DNA from 4 places in the Pseudescherichia sp. genome. Region 1 is predicted to be linked to each of the others. Evidence: predicted binding sites of a transcription regulator. Region 1 holds the regulator's gene; each other region holds the start of a gene.
The links. The regulator PurR, encoded in region 1, represses purine synthesis genes. The targets are predictions, from matches to a motif close to CANGCAAACGTTTGCNTG.
Positions count from the first base shown of each region.

Region 2: gcvT (glycine cleavage system aminomethyltransferase GcvT) is a predicted target of PurR. The motif match lies at 1,538-1,555, and genes of this name have one in related genera.
Region 3: purL (phosphoribosylformylglycinamidine synthase) is a predicted target of PurR. The motif match lies at 2,445-2,462, and genes of this name have one in related genera.
Region 4: RTX96_RS12725 (nucleoside-specific channel-forming protein Tsx) is a predicted target of PurR. The motif match lies at 2,011-2,028, and genes of this name have one in related genera.

Region 1 is NZ_DAMBWA010000005.1:264,186-268,540, reverse strand. It holds gene RTX96_RS09850 (MFS transporter) at 1-615, opposite strand, end outside; gene RTX96_RS09845 (YnhF family membrane protein) at 799-888, opposite strand; gene purR (HTH-type transcriptional repressor PurR) at 1,186-2,211, shown strand; gene punR (DNA-binding transcriptional activator PunR) at 2,245-3,156, opposite strand; gene punC (purine nucleoside transporter PunC) at 3,293-4,355, shown strand, end outside.
Region 2 is NZ_DAMBWA010000009.1:102,665-107,019, forward strand. It holds gene ubiI (FAD-dependent 2-octaprenylphenol hydroxylase) at 27-1,229, shown strand; gene gcvT (glycine cleavage system aminomethyltransferase GcvT) at 1,637-2,731, shown strand; gene gcvH (glycine cleavage system protein GcvH) at 2,757-3,146, shown strand; gene gcvP (aminomethyl-transferring glycine dehydrogenase) at 3,234-4,355, shown strand, end outside.
Region 3 is NZ_DAMBWA010000011.1:30,020-34,374, reverse strand. It holds gene purL (phosphoribosylformylglycinamidine synthase) at 1-2,359, opposite strand, end outside; gene mltF (membrane-bound lytic murein transglycosylase MltF) at 2,626-4,200, shown strand; gene tadA (tRNA adenosine(34) deaminase TadA) at 4,197-4,355, opposite strand, start outside.
Region 4 is NZ_DAMBWA010000008.1:145,239-149,593, forward strand. It holds gene ribD (bifunctional diaminohydroxyphosphoribosylaminopyrimidine deaminase/5-amino-6-(5-phosphoribosylamino)uracil reductase RibD) at 1-715, opposite strand, end outside; gene nrdR (transcriptional regulator NrdR) at 720-1,169, opposite strand; gene RTX96_RS12720 (DUF3251 domain-containing protein) at 1,324-1,866, shown strand; gene RTX96_RS12725 (nucleoside-specific channel-forming protein Tsx) at 2,166-3,050, shown strand; gene secF (protein translocase subunit SecF) at 3,165-4,136, opposite strand; gene secD (protein translocase subunit SecD) at 4,147-4,355, opposite strand, start outside.

The sequences.
Region 1 (4,355 bases):
TGACAGCACCTGCGGACGCACCAGCACGGCCAGCTCTTTACGCACCTCCGGACGCTCTCCGGCGCTGCCTTTTGGCAGGGAGAAGAAGAGGCTCAGCATCGAGATCACGCCAAGGCCCGCGGTGGCGAGAAACGACATGCGCCAGCCGATGGTTTCACCCAGCCACGTTGCCGCCGGTACGCCGCCGATATTCGCGATGGTCAGCCCCATAAACATGGTGGCCACCGCGCTGGCCTGCTTCTCTTTCGGCACGACGCTGGCTGCCACGACCGACCCCAGGCCAAAGAAGGCACCGTGGTTAAGGCTGGTGATGATGCGCGAAAGCATCAGGGTGGTGTAGTCGGGAGAGAGTGCGGACAGCACGTTGCCCAGGGTAAAGATTGCCATCAGGAAGATCAGCGCGCTACGGCGAGCACGATGGGAGAGCAGCAGCGTCATCAGCGGCGCACCCACCATGACGCCAATGGCGTAGGCGCTGATGAGCATTCCCGCTGCCGGAATAGAGACATCTACTCCGCGGGCGATAGTTGGCAGCAGGCCCATCGGGGAGAACTCGGTGGTCCCGATGCCAAATGCCCCAATCGCCAGGGCCAGCAGGGGAAAGTTAATTTTCATATTTTGACTCCAGAATTGCCGTGTCGATCAGGCGACACTGTCACAGAAGTCAAAAGCATGACATTTATCACAAAAAAACAGAAGTTATCAAACTAACAAAAGTTTATTGCCATTTTGATAACAATTAACGCGGCGCCAGAGGGGATGCCGAAACAGAGGGAGAGGGCTCTCCCTCATGCTAAATCAATTTAACGCAGCGGTCAGCGCACCAGCAACAATCAGGCCCAGCACAACAACGGTCGTCATCAGGGAAAACTTCAGATCTGCACTCATCAATTTCTCTCCATTCTAATTACCCCACAAAAAGTGAGCTTGCGCATTTTTACACATTTATGGGCAAAAATCTTCTTTGATTTGGGGTGATATGCGTTTTAACGCTTCCCCTTTTCATCAAGATAAGACAAAATTCCACGCTAAATTTATTCGCGTACCGGCCATAGACCCCTCCTGACGTTCCGTGTCGTTTTCCCGGCGAATCGCATCCCCAAAAGTTGCGTGCAGGCTGAGTAGAGGCAAACGTTTACCTACACTATTTTCAGGAGCTTACGTCGTGGTTTGGAGTGACATTGAATGGCAACTATAAAAGACGTAGCGAAACGAGCAAACGTTTCCACCACAACCGTATCACATGTAATTAACAAAACGCGTTTTGTTGCAGAAGAGACGCGTAACGCAGTGTGGGCAGCCATTAAAGAGCTGCACTATTCACCCAGCGCCGTGGCTCGCAGCCTGAAGGTTAACCATACCAAATCGATTGGCCTGCTGGCGACCAGCAGCGAAGCGCCCTATTTTGCTGAGATTATCGAGGCAGTAGAGAAGAACTGTTTCCAGAAAGGCTACACCCTGATTTTGGGTAACGCCTGGAACAACCTCGAGAAGCAGCGTGCCTATCTGTCGATGATGGCGCAGAAGCGCGTCGATGGCCTGCTGGTAATGTGCTCTGAATACCCTGCCCCGCTGCTTAGCATGCTGGAGGAGTATCGCCATATCCCTATGGTGGTGATGGACTGGGGTGAGGCAAAAGCCGACTTCACCGACTCGGTCATCGATAATGCCTTTGAGGGTGGCTATATGGCTGGCCGCTACCTGGTCGAACGCGGCCACCGCGAAATCGGTGTGATCCCCGGCCCGCTCGAGCGTAATACCGGCGCAGGCCGCCTGGCCGGCTTTATGAAAGCGATGGAAGAGGCGCTGATTAACGTACCGGAAAACTGGATTGTGCAGGGCGACTTTGAACCTGAGTCCGGCTACCGCGCGATGCAGCAGATCCTCTCCCAGCCGCATCGCCCTACTGCCGTGTTCTGCGGCGGCGATGTGATGGCGATGGGCGCGCTCTGCGCCGTCGACGAGATGGGCCTGCGCGTGCCGCAGGATGTATCGCTGATTGGGTATGATAACGTGCGTAACGCTCGCTTCTTCACCCCTGCACTGACGACCATCCACCAGCCTAAAGATTCGCTGGGTGAAACCGCATTCAATATGCTGATGGACCGCATCGTCAACAAGCGTGAAGAGTCGCAGTCGATTGAGGTTCATCCCCGGCTGATCGAGCGCCGCTCGGTGGCCGACGGCCCCTTCCGCGACTATCGTCGTTAAGCATCCGCCGCCGATCAACGCCTCGGGAGCCGTTTACACTGGCTCCCGCAGCCACTCCCGATTAAGCGTTTCGCTATCCCCTAAATAGTCCAGCAGCCAGCCCAGCGCGGGCGAGTTATCATTTTGCTGCCAGGTCAGGCAGCAGGCCGCATCCGGAAACGGCTCCTCCAGCTGCAGCTCCACCCACTCACCGCGATCGAGCCACGGCCTGGCAAAATGGCCTGGCACCATGCCGATGCATAGCCCGGCGCTCAGGCACTCGGCGGAGGAGGTCCAGTCCGGCACCACCATTCGCCGCTGGTTGTCCAGCAGCCATGTGATGCGTTTGGGCAGTAGCCGGGAGGTATCCTCCCATACCAGTGACGGCCAGCCGCGCAGGAGATCGTCGCTCAGCGGGCCATCCATACCCGCCAGCGGGTGATGAGCGGCCACGACGCAGCGCCAGTTGAGCATGCCCATATCGCGAAAAGCAAAGCGCCCACCCACCGGTATGGCCTGGGTCGCACCGATAGCCAGCTCCACGCGCCCATCGGCCAGCGCATCCCAGACGCCGTTAAACACCTCTTTTTGCACCAGCAGCTCAACGTCTGAAAAATGACGATAGAAGTCGACAATCATCTGCCGGGTGCGCTCGGGCCGGACGATATTATCCACGGCGATAGCAAGCTGGCCACGCCAGCCGTTAGCTATCTGCTGGCACTGCTGTCGGGTGACCTGCATTTTTTTGATGACAGAACGCCCCTCCTGCAAAAACCAGCTTCCTGCCGGGGTTAACACCACGTCCCGGTGCCGTCGTTCAAACAGCGGCACGGCCAGCCACGCTTCAAGCTGTCGTACCGTGTAGCTGATGGCGGAGGGAACCCGGTGCAGCTCCTGAGCAGCGGCGCTAAAGCTTCCGGTACGAGCCACGGTATCTACGACGTCAAGGGAGTAATCTGACCACATATTCTGCCTGCAAAAAATTTGAATGCACTGCGCAAATATTACCGTTTCACAACCGGTAATGCACTGCCTACACTTTGCCGCTTTGTGATCTGCACTGTTTAACCTCTATCGTGAAAGAGAATAAGAAGGAAAGATGATGTTACCTGGTAAAGGATTTTTAGTCTGGCTAGCGGGATTGAGCGTGCTGGGCTTTCTGGCAACGGATATGTACCTGCCGGCGTTTACGGCTATTCAGCAGGATCTTAATACCCCTGCATCGGCAGTAAGTGCCAGCCTTAGCCTGTTTCTGGCCGGCTTTGCCCTTGCCCAGCTGATATGGGGCCCGCTCTCCGATCGCTTTGGCCGCAGGCTGGTCCTCCTCTGCGGGCTGGGACTGTTTGCTTTTGGCTGCATCGGCATGCTATGGGTGCGCGACGGCACCATGCTGCTGATACTGCGTTTTGTTCAGGCCGTGGGGGTATGTGCCGCCGCGGTCACCTGGCAGACGCTGGTAACGGACTACTATCCGGCTCAGCGGGTTAACCGTATTTTTGCCACTATTATGCCGCTGGTTGGGCTCTCCCCCGCCCTCGCGCCGCTGCTGGGAAGCTGGATCCTCGCCCACTCCCACTGGCAGAACATCTTTATGGTGCTGTTTGTTATCACGCTGCTGCTGATGCTGCCCGCACTTCGCCTTAAAAAACCGGTAAAAAAGTATCATCCGCAAACGACACCCGTTACCTTCGGGCTGCTGTTACGCTCTCGCTTTTACTGCGGAAACGTCACCATCTACGCCGCCTGCTCAGCCAGCTTTTTCGCCTGGCTTACCGGTTCGCCGTTTATTCTCAGTGCTCTGGGCTATGGCCCCGCGGCGATTGGCCTGAGCTATGTCCCGCAAACCATCGCTTTTCTGGTGGGAGGCTATGGCTGTCGGGCAGCCCTTCAGCGCTGGCAGGGGCCGCGTCTGCTGCCCTGGCTGCTGGCTGGCTATGCGCTGAGCGTGGTTGCCGTCTGGCTGGTGGCCTTCCTGCCACAGGTCTCATTGACGCTGCTGCTGGTTCCGTTCTGCGTGATGGCGATGGCTAACGGTGCAATCTATCCGATTGTGGTGGCCCAGGCGCTGAGCCCGTTTCCTCAGGGGGCGGGACGTGCAGCGGCGCTACAAAATACCCTCCAGCTGGGTCTCTGCTTTTTAGCCAGTCTGCTGGTCTCAACGCTCA
Region 2 (4,355 bases), on a different contig from region 1:
CCAGGCAGTAGTTTTGGGAGTGAATTTTGCAGAATGTAGATGTAGCAATTGTCGGCGGCGGTATGGTTGGTCTGGCGGTAGCCTGTGGATTACAGGGGAGCGGCCTGCGCGTAGCGGTGCTGGAGCAAAACCTGCCTCAGCCGCTGGCGGAGAGCGCGCCGCCTGCGCTCCGCGTCTCGGCCATCAACGCCGCCAGTGAAAAGTTGCTGACCCGCCTTGGCGTCTGGTCATCCATCGTGGCGAGCCGCGCCAGCTGCTATCACGGTATGGAGGTGTGGGACAAAGACAGCTTTGGACGCATCGCCTTTGACGATCGCAGCATGGGCTATAGCCACCTGGGCCATATTATTGAGAACGATGTGATCCACCAGGCGCTGTGGCAGAAAGCGCAGCAGTGTCAGGACGTCACGCTCATGGCACCCGCTGGCGTACAGCAGGTCGCCTGGGGCGAAAACGAAGCCTTTTTGACGCTGAAAGATGGCGGCATGCTGACAGCACGGCTGGTCGTGGGCGCGGACGGAGCTAACTCCTGGCTGCGCGACAAAGCCGATATTGCACTTACCTCCTGGGACTACCGTCATCATGCGCTGGTCGCTACTATCCGCACCGATGAGCCCCACGAGGCGGTGGCGCGTCAGGTCTTCCACGGCGACGGTATCCTTGCCTTCCTGCCGCTGAGCGATTCGCACCTCTGCTCTATTGTCTGGTCGCTGCCGCCGCTGGAGGCCGCAAGGATGCAGGAGGCGACAGAGGAGGCCTTCAACCAGGCGCTGGATATGGCGTTCGACAACCGCCTCGGCCTTTGCCACGTTGAGAGCGAGCGACTGGTGTTTCCGCTGACGGGCCGCTACGCACGCCAGTTTGCCGCGCACCGTCTGGCGCTGGTGGGCGATGCAGCGCATACCATCCATCCGCTGGCGGGGCAGGGGGTAAACCTGGGCTTTATGGATGCCGCCGAGCTGGTCAACGAGCTGAAACGCCTGCACGGCGCAGGCAAAGATATCGGCCAGCACCTCTATCTGCGTCGCTATGAGCGCAGCCGCAAACACAGCGCTGGAGTGATGCTGGCGAGTATGCAGGGTTTTCGCGAGCTGTTTTCCGGTACGCACCCGGCGAAAAAGCTGCTGCGCGATCTTGGCCTGAAGCTGGCCGACACGCTGCCGGGGGTTAAGCCACAGCTTATTCGCCAGGCGATGGGCCTGAACGATCTGCCAGAGTGGTTACGTTAACCCGATCACACTTTCTCTCCCCACCCCTGGGGAGGGGATGTACCCCCTCATTTGAAATATTCTAATTTCACCCCCAATTTCGGATTACTTTTTCTCATCCCTCTATTTTTTCCGCTCTGGAAATCTGCGCGCTTTGCCGTGTAATACCCTGTCTTATCGGGCATGCATCGTCTGTTTTATGATGTTTATCGCAAACCCAGGCATATTAGCAGTGTAATATCCTGCCGCTCGCTTTGGTTTTTTAGGTCATAAGCTAATGTGATGGAACATTTTTGCTTATGGTTATACCCGCTGTTCGATGATAAGTTCAGGCAAAAGGTAACGTTTGCGTCGCCGTCTGGAAACGAGGCTACCTGCTTACGACTTCGCCTTATTTATCCTGGCCCTGCTTATTCAATGAGGAAAAGATGGCTCAGCAAACCCCTTTATACGAACAACATACGCTGTGCGGCGCACGCATGGTGGATTTCCACGGCTGGATGATGCCGCTGCACTACGGCTCGCAGATCGATGAGCACCACGCGGTGCGTACCGATGCCGGTATGTTTGACGTCTCGCATATGACCATCGTCGACCTGCGCGGCAGTCGCTGTCGGGCATTTCTCCGCCATCTGCTGGCCAACGACGTGGCTAAGTTGACCCAGCCGGGCAAAGCGCTCTACAGCGGCATGCTCAACGCCTCCGGCGGCGTCATTGATGACCTGATCGTCTACTTCTTTACCGAAGATCATTTCCGCCTGGTGGTGAACTCTGCCACTCGTGAAAAAGATCTCGCCTGGATCACCCAGCACGCGGCTCCCTTTGATATCGACATTACCGTGCGTGACGATCTGGCGCTGATTGCCATTCAGGGGCCGAACGCCCAGGCGAAAGCGGCAGGTCTGTTTACCGATGCCCAGCGTCAGGCCGTGGCAGGCATGAAGCCCTTCTTTGGCGTGGAGTCTGACGGCTGGTTTATCGCTACCACCGGCTACACCGGCGAGGCGGGCTATGAGATTGCGCTGCCGAGTGAGCAGGCGGCGGATTTCTGGCAGGCGCTGATTGGCGCGGGCGTAAAGCCCTGCGGCCTGGGCGCGCGCGATACGCTGCGTCTGGAAGCGGGTATGAACCTCTATGGGCAGGAGATGGACGAAGGCGTTTCGCCGCTGGCGGCGAATATGGGCTGGACCATCGCCTGGGAGCCTGCTGACCGTGACTTTATTGGTCGCGAAGCGCTGGAAGTACAGCGTGAAAGAGGTACCGAACAGCTGGTTGGTCTGATTATGACCGAAAAAGGCGTCCTGCGTAACGAACTGCCGGTGCGTTTCACCGACGCCAGTGGCAACTCGCAGGAAGGCATTATCACCAGCGGCACCTTCTCACCGACGCTGGGCTACAGCATCGCGCTGGCCCGCGTACCGGCCGGGATTGGCGACACGGCTATCGTGCAGATCCGCAACCGTGAAATGCCGGTGAAGGTAACGAAACCTGTTTTTGTACGCGCTGGCAAAGCCGTCGCGTAACCTAATCTATCGTGGAGAAATGTTAATGAGCAATGTACCTGGCGACCTGAAATATAGCAAAGAACACGAGTGGCTGCGTAAAGAGGCTGACGGCTCCTATACCGTTGGCATTACCGAACATGCGCAGGAGCTGCTGGGCGATATGGTGTTTGTTGACCTGCCGGACGTGGGCGCTACCGTCAGCGCGGGCGATGACTGTGCCGTTGCAGAATCCGTTAAGGCGGCCTCTGACATCTATGCGCCGGTGAGCGGCGAGATTGTGGCAGTTAACGATGCGCTCAGCGACAACCCGGAGCTGGTCAACAGCGAGCCGTATGCCGGCGGCTGGATCTTTAAGATCAAAGCCAGCGACGAAGCAGAAGTTGAAGCGCTATTAGATGCAACTGCCTATGAATCTCTATTAGAAGACGAGTAAAGCCTCCAGGCCCGGTAAGCGTCAGCGCAACCGGGCATTCAGGTTAAGACAACCACGATTCACCGCACGTTTCAGGAACCATCGCTCATGACCCAGACTTTAAGCCAGCTTGAACACCGCGACGCTTTTATCGATCGCCATATCGGGCCGGATGCTGCTCAGCAGCAAGAGATGCTGAAAACCGTTGGCGCAGATTCACTCAACGCCCTGATTGGTCAGATTGTCCCGCAGGACATTCAGCTGGCAACGCCGCCGCAGATTGGCGAAGCGACTACGGAGTTTGCCGCGCTGGCGGAGCTGAAAGCTATCGCCGCGCGTAACAAGCGCTTTAAGTCTTACATCGGCATGGGCTACACCGCCGTGCAGCTGCCACCGGTGATCCTGCGTAATATGCTGGAAAACCCAGGCTGGTACACCGCCTATACCCCTTACCAGCCGGAAGTTTCCCAGGGCCGCCTTGAAGCGCTGCTCAACTTCCAGCAGGTCACTCTGGATCTGACCGGTCTCGATATCGCCTCCGCATCGCTGCTTGACGAAGCGACGGCAGGCGCGGAAGCGATGGCGATGGCGAAACGCGTCAGCAAGCTGAAAGGAGCGAACCGCTTCTTTGTCGCCGCCGACGTGCATCCGCAGACCCTGGACGTCGTGCGTACCCGCGCGGAAACTTTTGGTTTTGAGATCGTGGTCGACGATGCCGACAAGGCGCTGGATCATCAGGATCTCTTCGGCGTGTTGCTCCAGCAGGTGGGCACCACCGGTGAAGTGCATGACTACAGCGCGCTGATTGGCGAGCTGAAAGCGCGCAAGGTCGTGGTGAGCGTTGCGGCAGACTTTATGGCGCTGGTGCTGCTCAGTGCGCCGGGCAAGCAGGGCGCGGATATTGTCTTCGGCTCCGCGCAGCGCTTCGGCGTGCCGATGGGCTACGGCGGCCCGCACGCGGCCTTCTTTGCCGCCAAAGATGAATTCAAACGCTCCATGCCAGGCCGTATTATCGGCGTATCGAAAGATGCTGCCGGTAACACCGCGCTGCGCATGGCGATGCAGACCCGCGAGCAGCATATCCGCCGCGAGAAAGCGAACTCCAACATCTGTACCTCGCAGGTGCTGCTGGCGAATATCGCCAGCCTCTACGCCGTCTACCACGGCCCGGTAGGGCTAAAGCGTATTGCAGGCCGTATCCATCGCCTGGCCGATATCCTGGCCACCGGC
Region 3 (4,355 bases), on a different contig from region 1:
CCTGCCAGCGGGTTTTCATCGACATCGAGTCTTTACCCACCGGGATGGTCAGACCGAGGGCCGGACACAGCTCTTCGCCCACCGCTTTCACCGCCTCATAGAGACCGGCGTCCTCACCCGGATGACCCGCTGCGGCCATCCAGTTCGCGGAGAGCTTGATACGTTTGATATCGCCAATCTGCGTGGCGGCCACGTTGGTCAGCGCTTCACCGACTGCCAGACGGGCGGAGGCGGCAAAGTCCAGCAGCGCCACCGGAGAGCGCTCCCCGATGGACATCGCTTCGCCGTAGTAGCTGTCGAGGCTGGCGGTGGTCACCGCGCAGTTGGCTACCGGGATCTGCCACGGGCCAACCATCTGATCCCGGGCGACCATGCCGGTGACGGTACGGTCGCCGATGGTCACCAGGAAGGTTTTCTCTGCTACCGCAGGCAGGTGCAGCACGCGGTTAACCGCGTCGGCCACGGTAATGCCCTGCAGGTCGAAAGCTTCTCCGGCGGCCTTCAGCGATTCGACGTCACGGGTCATCTTCGGCGTTTTACCGAGCAGAACGTCCAGCGGCAGGTCGATAGGCTGATTGTCGAAGTGGCTGTCGGTGAGGCTCAGGTGGCGCTCTTCGGTCGCTTCGCCGATAACGGCGTAAGGGGCGCGCTCACGGCGGCAGAGGGCATCGAACAGCGCCATCTGATCGGCGGCCACCGCCATTACATAGCGCTCTTGCGATTCGTTACACCAGATCTCCAGCGGGCTCATGCCCGGCTCATCGCTCAGGATGCTGCGCAGGTCGAAACGGCCGCCGCGGCCGCCGTCGCTTACCAGCTCCGGCATGGCGTTAGAGAGACCGCCTGCGCCAACGTCGTGGATAAACAGAATTGGGTTGGCATCGCCCAGCTGCCAGCAGCGATCGATCACCTCCTGGCAACGGCGCTCCATCTCCGGGTTGTCGCGCTGGACGGAGGCAAAGTCGAGGTCGGCATCGGACTGGCCGGACGCCATTGACGAGGCCGCCCCGCCGCCAAGACCGATATTCATCGCCGGGCCACCGAGCACCACCAGCTTCGCGCCAACGGTAATTTCGCCCTTCTGCACGTGGTCGGCACGGATGTTACCGATACCGCCCGCCAGCATGATCGGCTTATGGTAGCCGCGCAGCTCTTCGCCGTTGTGGCTGTTGACCCTCTCTTCGTAGGTACGGAAGTAGCCGGTCAGCGCCGGACGGCCAAATTCGTTGTTGAATGCCGCGCCGCCCAGCGGGCCGTCGGTCATGATATCCAGCGCGGTAACGATACGATCCGGCTTGCCGAAATCCTCTTCCCACGGCTGTTCAAAACCCGGAATACGCAGGTTAGAGACCGAGAAGCCCACCAGGCCCGCTTTCGGCTTCGCGCCGCGTCCGGTTGCGCCTTCGTCACGGATCTCACCGCCGGAGCCGGTTGCCGCGCCCGGCCACGGCGAGATCGCCGTCGGGTGGTTATGGGTCTCGACCTTCATCAGAATATGGGTAGGCTCCTGATGGAAATCGTAGCGGCCCGCTTCGCTATCGGCGAAGAAGCGCCCGACCTCTGAGCCTTCCATCACCGCCGCGTTGTCTTTATAGGCAGACAGCACGTGATCCGGGGTTTTCTCAAAGGTGTTTTTAATCATCTTAAACAGCGATTTCGGCTGCTGCTCGCCGTCGATCACCCAGTCGGCGTTGAAGATTTTGTGCCGACAGTGTTCGGAGTTCGCCTGGGCGAACATGTAAAGCTCGATGTCGTTCGGGTTACGCCCGAGGGTGGTGAAGGCATCGAACAGGTAATCAATTTCGTCTTCCGCCAGCGCGAGACCCAGACGCTGGTTAGCCTCCACCAACGCATCACGCCCCTGCCCCAGCATGTCCACGCTCTCTACCGGCGCGGGCTGATGGTGGGCAAAGAGTTTCTCCGCGTCTTCCAGCGCATCAAAGGTCGTCTCCATCATGCGGTCATACAGCTCGGCGGCCACCGCCTGCCACTGCGCTGCGCTCAGGGTCGACGCCTCAACGTACCAGGCGACGCCGCGCTCAAGGCGGGCAATCTGCGTCAGACCGCAGTTGTGGGCGATATCCGTTGCTTTTGAAGACCAGGGAGAGATGGTCCCCGGACGCGGCGTCACCAGCAGCAGTTTGCCAGTGGGGGCGTGGCTGCTCAGGCGCGGGCCGTAGGTCAGCAGGCGGCCGAGCTGGGCGTGTTCATCGGCATTTAGAGGAGCGTTGAGGTCAGCGAAATGGACATACTCAGCGTAAATGTTGCTTACCGGGAGGGCGGCTGCCTGAAAGCGTGCCAGCAGTTTGTTGATACGGAATGCAGACAGTGCAGGCGAACCACGCAGAATTTCCATCATAAGTCTCTCGTCTTTAGCGCGTCGATGACGCTGTAAGAATGCGCCAGGGGGAAAACGGGCGTCATTATAGAGAATCCTGCGCGTCGACGAAACCGTTTGCGTGGAAATAAAATTGCCCGCAATTTTTAACAATAGATGTGACCTAATTCTCTAATAAGTTGCTAAGTGCCGCAATCTTAAGCAAAATGCCGCTCACTTCCGGACAAATGCTTTTCAATAATAATGACGGCGGACTGAGGCGTCAGGTGACGCAGAGAATTAACTCATTGAGAAAATTAAAGTTTAATTATCTGCTTATCGGCATTGTCACCCTGCTGCTGGCAGCAGCCCTGTGGCCCTCAATCCCGTGGTCGGGTAAAGCCGAAAACCGCATCGCTGCTATCCAGGCGCGCGGCGAGCTGCGCGTCAGCACCCTGGTTTCTCCGCTCACCTGGAACGCCACCAGCGATAAACCCACCGGCCTCGACTATGAGCTGGCCGAGCAGTTCGCCAGCTACCTTGGCGTGAAGCTGCGCATCATCGTGCGGCAAAACATCAACCAGCTGTTTGACGATCTCGATAACGACAATGCCGATATGCTGGCGGCCGGTCTGGTTTATAACAACGAGCGCATCAAGCACTATCAAAGCGGGCCGGTCTATTATTCCGTCTCCCAGCAGCTGGTCTATCGCGTAGGCAGCCTGCGTCCGCGCACGCTAGCGACGGTGACTGATGCCCAGCTGACCGTTGCGCCTGGGCACGTTGTCATTAGCGATCTGCAGGCGCTGAAGGAGAAGAAGTACCCGGATCTGAGCTGGAAGGTGGATGAGAAGCTGGGCACTAACGATCTGCTGTTGCAGGTTGCCCAGGGGAAGCTGGCCTATACCATCGCCGACTCCGTAGCTATTAGCCTCTTCCAGCGCGTGCATCCCGAGCTGGCGGTAGCGCTGGATATTACCGACGAGCAGCCGGTGGCGTGGTTCAGCCAGAAGGACAGCGATAACGCCCTCTCCGCCGCTATGCTGGACTTCTTCAACGTAATTAATGAGGACGGCACTCTGGCACGCCTGGAGGAGAAGTACCTCGGCCACGGTAAAGGGTTTGACTACGTTGATACCCGCGCCTTCCTGCGCGCTATCGACAGCGTCTTGCCTGACCTGCGTCCACTGTTTGAAAAATACGCCCAGAAGATTGACTGGCGTCTGCTGGCAGCTATCTCTTATCAGGAGTCCCACTGGGACACCCAGGCCACCTCCCCCACCGGCGTGCGTGGCCTGATGATGCTGACCAAAAATACCGCCCAGAGCCTGGGCCTGACCGATCGCACCGACGCCGAGCAGAGCATCAGCGGCGGGGCGCGCTATCTCCAGGATATGATGGCTCACGTCCCGGCAACGGTGCCCGAGGAGGAGCGGATCTGGTTTGCGCTGGCGGCCTACAACATGGGCTATGCCCATATGCTTGATGCCCGCGCCCTGACGGCGAAGACCAAAGGCAACCCGGATAGCTGGTCTGACGTAAAGCAGCGCCTGCCGCTGCTTAGCCAGAAGGCGTGGTACAGCAGGCTGACCTACGGCTACGCCCGCGGACATGAGGCCTACGCCTACGTGGAAAACATCCGCAAGTATCAGATTAGCCTGGTGGGTTATCTGCAGGAGAGAGCCCGACAGCAGGAGCAGCAGCTCGCTCACGAGCAGCGGATGGCGCAAAGTTATCCGGTAGTCGCACAGGAGGAGCTGGCAGAGACGCGCTATGGCGTGATGCCGCTGAGCGCCTTCTCCCCCGCCGAGGCCTTTGGCCAGTCGAGCTTTACGCTGCCGGGGATATTGAACCAGGCGTCAGCGGGCGCTGAGCCGCATTAACGCGCCTGCTTTTGTGCTTTGATCGCCAGCCGACGCTGGCGGAAAAAGTCGCTGAGCATTGCCGAGCACTCCTCACGCAGCGCTCCCTCGACGATCTCTACCCGGTGGTTCATCCCAGGATGGTGCAGGACATCCATCAGGGAGCCTGCCGCGCC
Region 4 (4,355 bases), on a different contig from region 1:
CGATGCGCACCGGCTGGCGCACATCCGCCTGAGAGTAGCGCGCCTGGGTATCGGCACCTAATTCATCCCAGCGTACGGTCAGAGCCGGATCGTCCGCCAGCACCGTGGCGCTGCTGGTTAATATCGCGTGGCTCTGGGCGCGCAGGCGCTGAACGTCCCGGCGCGCCTCGGGCGAGGTGATCCACTGGCTTTCGCCGTTTGCCATCGCCGTGCGTCCGTCCAGCGACGCGCCAAGCTTAAGCTGGATCCAGGGAAAACCGGTACGCATGCGCTTGAGAAAGCCGCGGTTAAGCCGCTCCGCCTCGCTCATCATCAGGCCGTGGCTGACCTCGATCCCCTCCTGAGAGAGACGATATAGCCCCCGGCCCGCGACCTGCGGGTTGGGATCCTGCATCGCTGCGACGACGCGGGCAACGCCAGCGTTAATTAATGCTTCACAGCAGGGTGGCGTCCGGCCATGATGGCTGCACGGCTCCAGCGTCACATAGGCGGTGGCTCCCCGGGCGCGATCTCCCGCCATGCGCAGGGCATGCACCTCCGCATGCGGCTCCCCGGCGCGGAAGTGAAACCCCTCCCCGACGATTTCGCCATTTTTTACAATAACGCAGCCCACATTGGGATTAGGATGGGTGGTGTAACGTCCGCGCTGCGCCAGCTTCAGCGCACGAGCCATGTAGAGCTCGTCCTGCTTGTTGTCCTGCTTGTCGTCCAGCATGGGCCTAGTCCTGTAAGCGGGCGATCTCTTCGCCAAATTCGCGGATATCTTCAAAGCTGCGGTAGACGGAGGCAAAGCGGATATAGGCCACTTTATCGAGCTTCTTAAGCTGCTCCATGACCAGGTTGCCAATCATCTTGCTGGGGATCTCACGTTCACCGGTGGCCCGCAGCTGAGATTTAATATGGTTGAGGGCCATTTCAACGTCATCGGCGCTGACCGGGCGTTTTTCCAGTGCCTTAAGCATGCCGCTGCGTAGTTTGTCTTCGTTAAACGGTTCACGGACCTCGTTGCTCTTCACCACGCGCGGCATCACCAGCTCCGCCACTTCGAAGGTCGTGAAGCGCTCGTTGCACACCAGACACTGGCGACGACGGCGAACGGAGGAGCCTTCGCCCACCAGGCGAGAGTCAATTACTTTGGTATCCACGGCGAAACAGAATGGGCAATGCATACGGCGTCCTGAAGATAATATTAACTGAAATCTATTTTAACCCGATATGCCGCCACAACAAAGGCATCAGCACTTTTGGGATAAAGGATCGATGTCAAGCGCGGCGGAACGATCTACCCTTACAGGCAATAACACGTTTAAGGAAACCGCTACCATGACAAGCCGTTATCTGAAGCTCGCCCTGCTGGGGAGCCTGTTTACCCTTAGCGCCTGCGCCCAGCAGAGCGAGGTTCGCCAGCTGCACCAGAGCGTGAGCACGCTCAATAAAGAGATGAGCAAGCTCAACCATGAGACGGTGAAGATCACCCAGCAGAACAGCCTGAACGCCAAATCTGAGAGCGGTGTCTATCTGCTGCCCGGCGCCAATACCCCGGCGCGGCTGAACAGTCAGCTCGGCATGCTGCGCATGTCAATGAAAGATATTGCTCCTAACGCCGGCGGAACGCGCCTGACGCTGCTCATTCAGGGTGAGTCGAATACGCCGCTACCCGCCTTTAGCGGCACGGTTGAGTGGGGGCAAATTCAGGGTACCACGGAGAACCCGCAGGAAGTTAACGTCCAGAACCAGCTGATTAGCGCCCCGGCCAGCACGCTTGCGCCGAGCGACGTCAGCGTTCCGCTGCAGCTCAACGGCATCACCCCCGAACAGCTTGGTTTTATCCGCATTCACGATATTCAGCCAGCCAATATGCAATAAGGTCACACTCGGTTACTTTCTGTAAGGGCGCAGCGCCGCCCTTCGCCTAATCTTCCTCTTTTAACTTTCCCCTCTTCAAACCTCAAATATTGGCAATGCCGCAGATTGCCAGTACAATCGCCCCGTTTTATCTACGCAAACGTGAACGCAATCGATTACGTATATGATGGATCTGTGAAACAACACATATTTTTGTGAGCAAGGAAACTTATAATAGGCCCGCAGAAAGTCGAAACATTTTGAAAAGCATCAACAGCATTCTTTCGATCCCGTCAGGGACTTCAATCAGTGGCATAAATATGAAAAAAACTTTACTCGTCGCCGGTGCGGCACTTGCGCTCTCCTCCACCTTCGCCGTGAATGCGGCCGAAACCAGCAACAGCGAGTTCGTCTCCGACTGGTGGCATCAGAGCGTTAACGTGGTAGGCAGCTACCACACCCGTTTCGGGCCGACTATTCGTAACGATACCTACCTGGAGTACGAAGCGTTCGCCAAAAAGGATTGGTTTGACTTCTATGGCTACATGGATGCGCCGGTCTTCTTCGGTGGCAACAGCACTGCGCAGGGTATCTGGAACCACGGCTCCCCGCTGTTTATGGAGATTGAACCTCGCTTCTCTATCGACAAGCTGACCGGCACCAGCCTGGCGTTTGGTCCGTTCAAAGAGTGGTATTTCGCGAATAACTACATCTACGACATGGGCCGCAACAAAGCGGGCCGTCAGAGCACCTGGTACATGGGTCTGGGTACAGACATCGATACCGGCCTGCCGATGAGCCTCTCCCTGAACGTCTATGCTAAGTACCAGTGGCAGAACTACGAAGCCGCGAACGAGAACGAGTGGGATGGCTACCGCTTCAAGGTGAAATACTTTGTGCCGATTACCCAGCTGTGGGGCGGCCAGCTGAGCTATATCGGCTTCACTAACTTTGACTGGGGTTCCGAGCTGGGCGACAAAGATTTCCGCGATCTGAACGGCATGCAGGCGCGTACCAACGACTCTATCGCCTCCAGCCACATTCTGGCCCTGAACTACGATCACTGGCACTACTCGGTGGTCGCGCGTTACTGGCACAACGGCGGCCAGTGGAATGACGATGCCAGCCTGAACTTCGGCAGCGGCAACTTCAACGTCCGCTCTACCGGCTGGGGTGGTTACCTGGTGGCAGGTTACAACTTCTAAGCTTGCGGGGCCTACAAAAGCACGAAACGTAGGCCGGATAAGCGCAGCGCCACCCGGCGTCAGACATAAAAAAAGCCAGCGTAATTGCTGGCTTTTTTATTGGCGAAGAGCCGGTTACGGCAGGATTGACGGCTGATCCGCCCCCTCTTTCTCCACCTTCTGCTGCAGCAGATGCTCACGTCTCATCCCGAGCTTCAGCGCCAGCGCAGAGGCCACGTAGATAGACGATGCTGTACCGATGGAAACACCGATCAGCATGGTCAGCGAGAAGCCCTGCAGCATTGCGCCACCGAAGAGGTAGAGCATCAGGATAACCACTAAGGTGGTGCCTGAGGTGATCAAGGTACGGTGCAGCGTCTGGGTCAGCGACACGTTAAAGATCTCGTAAGGCGTCCCGCGACGAATTTTGCGGAAGTTCTCACGAATACGGTCGGAAACCACGATGCTGTCGTTAAGCGAGTAGCCGATAACGGACATCAGCGATGCCACGATGGTCAGGTCGATCTCGATATGGAACAGCGACAGCACGCCCATCGTGATGATCACGTCGTGCGCCAGCGCGATAACCACCCCCGCCGCCAGACGCCACTCGAAGCGGAAGCCGACGTAAACCAGGATAGAGATCAGCGCTACCAGCAGCGCCATCGCACCGTTCTGTGCCAGATCGGCACCGACGCTTGGCCCCACGAACTCGATGCGTTTTACCGCCGCGTTCTGGCTGGTGGCCTCGTTAATCACGCTCACCACTTTGCTGCCCAGCGCCTGGCCACCGGTTGCCCCTTCGGCAGGCGGCATACGCACCATGATGTCACGGCTGCTGCCAAAGTTCTGCAGCAGCGGATCCTCAAAACCGGCTTTCTGCAGCGCGTCACGCATCATGTCCATATCGGCCGGTTTTTCCAGCGAGATTTCAATGACCGTACCGCCGGTGAAGTCGAGACCCCAGTTAAAGCCGCGCACGCCGATAATGATAATCGACAGGATCAGCAGAAACCCGGAGATGCCGAAAGCCCAGTAATCCCAGCGCATAAAGTCATAGACTTTACGCCCGTGGTTCAATTGTTCAACAGTATATTCCTGTGCCACAACGCACTCCTCAGATAGACAGCTTGTTGATGCGTTTGCCGCCGTACAACAGGTTTACGATGGCACGCGTACCGACGATGGCGGTAAACATTGACGTCGCCACACCGATACCGGTAGTAATCGCAAAGCCTTTAATTGCCCCGGTGCCTACGGCATACAGGATGATGACCTTGATAAGCGTCGTGACGTTGGCGTCAAAGATGGAGCTAAACGCGCCTT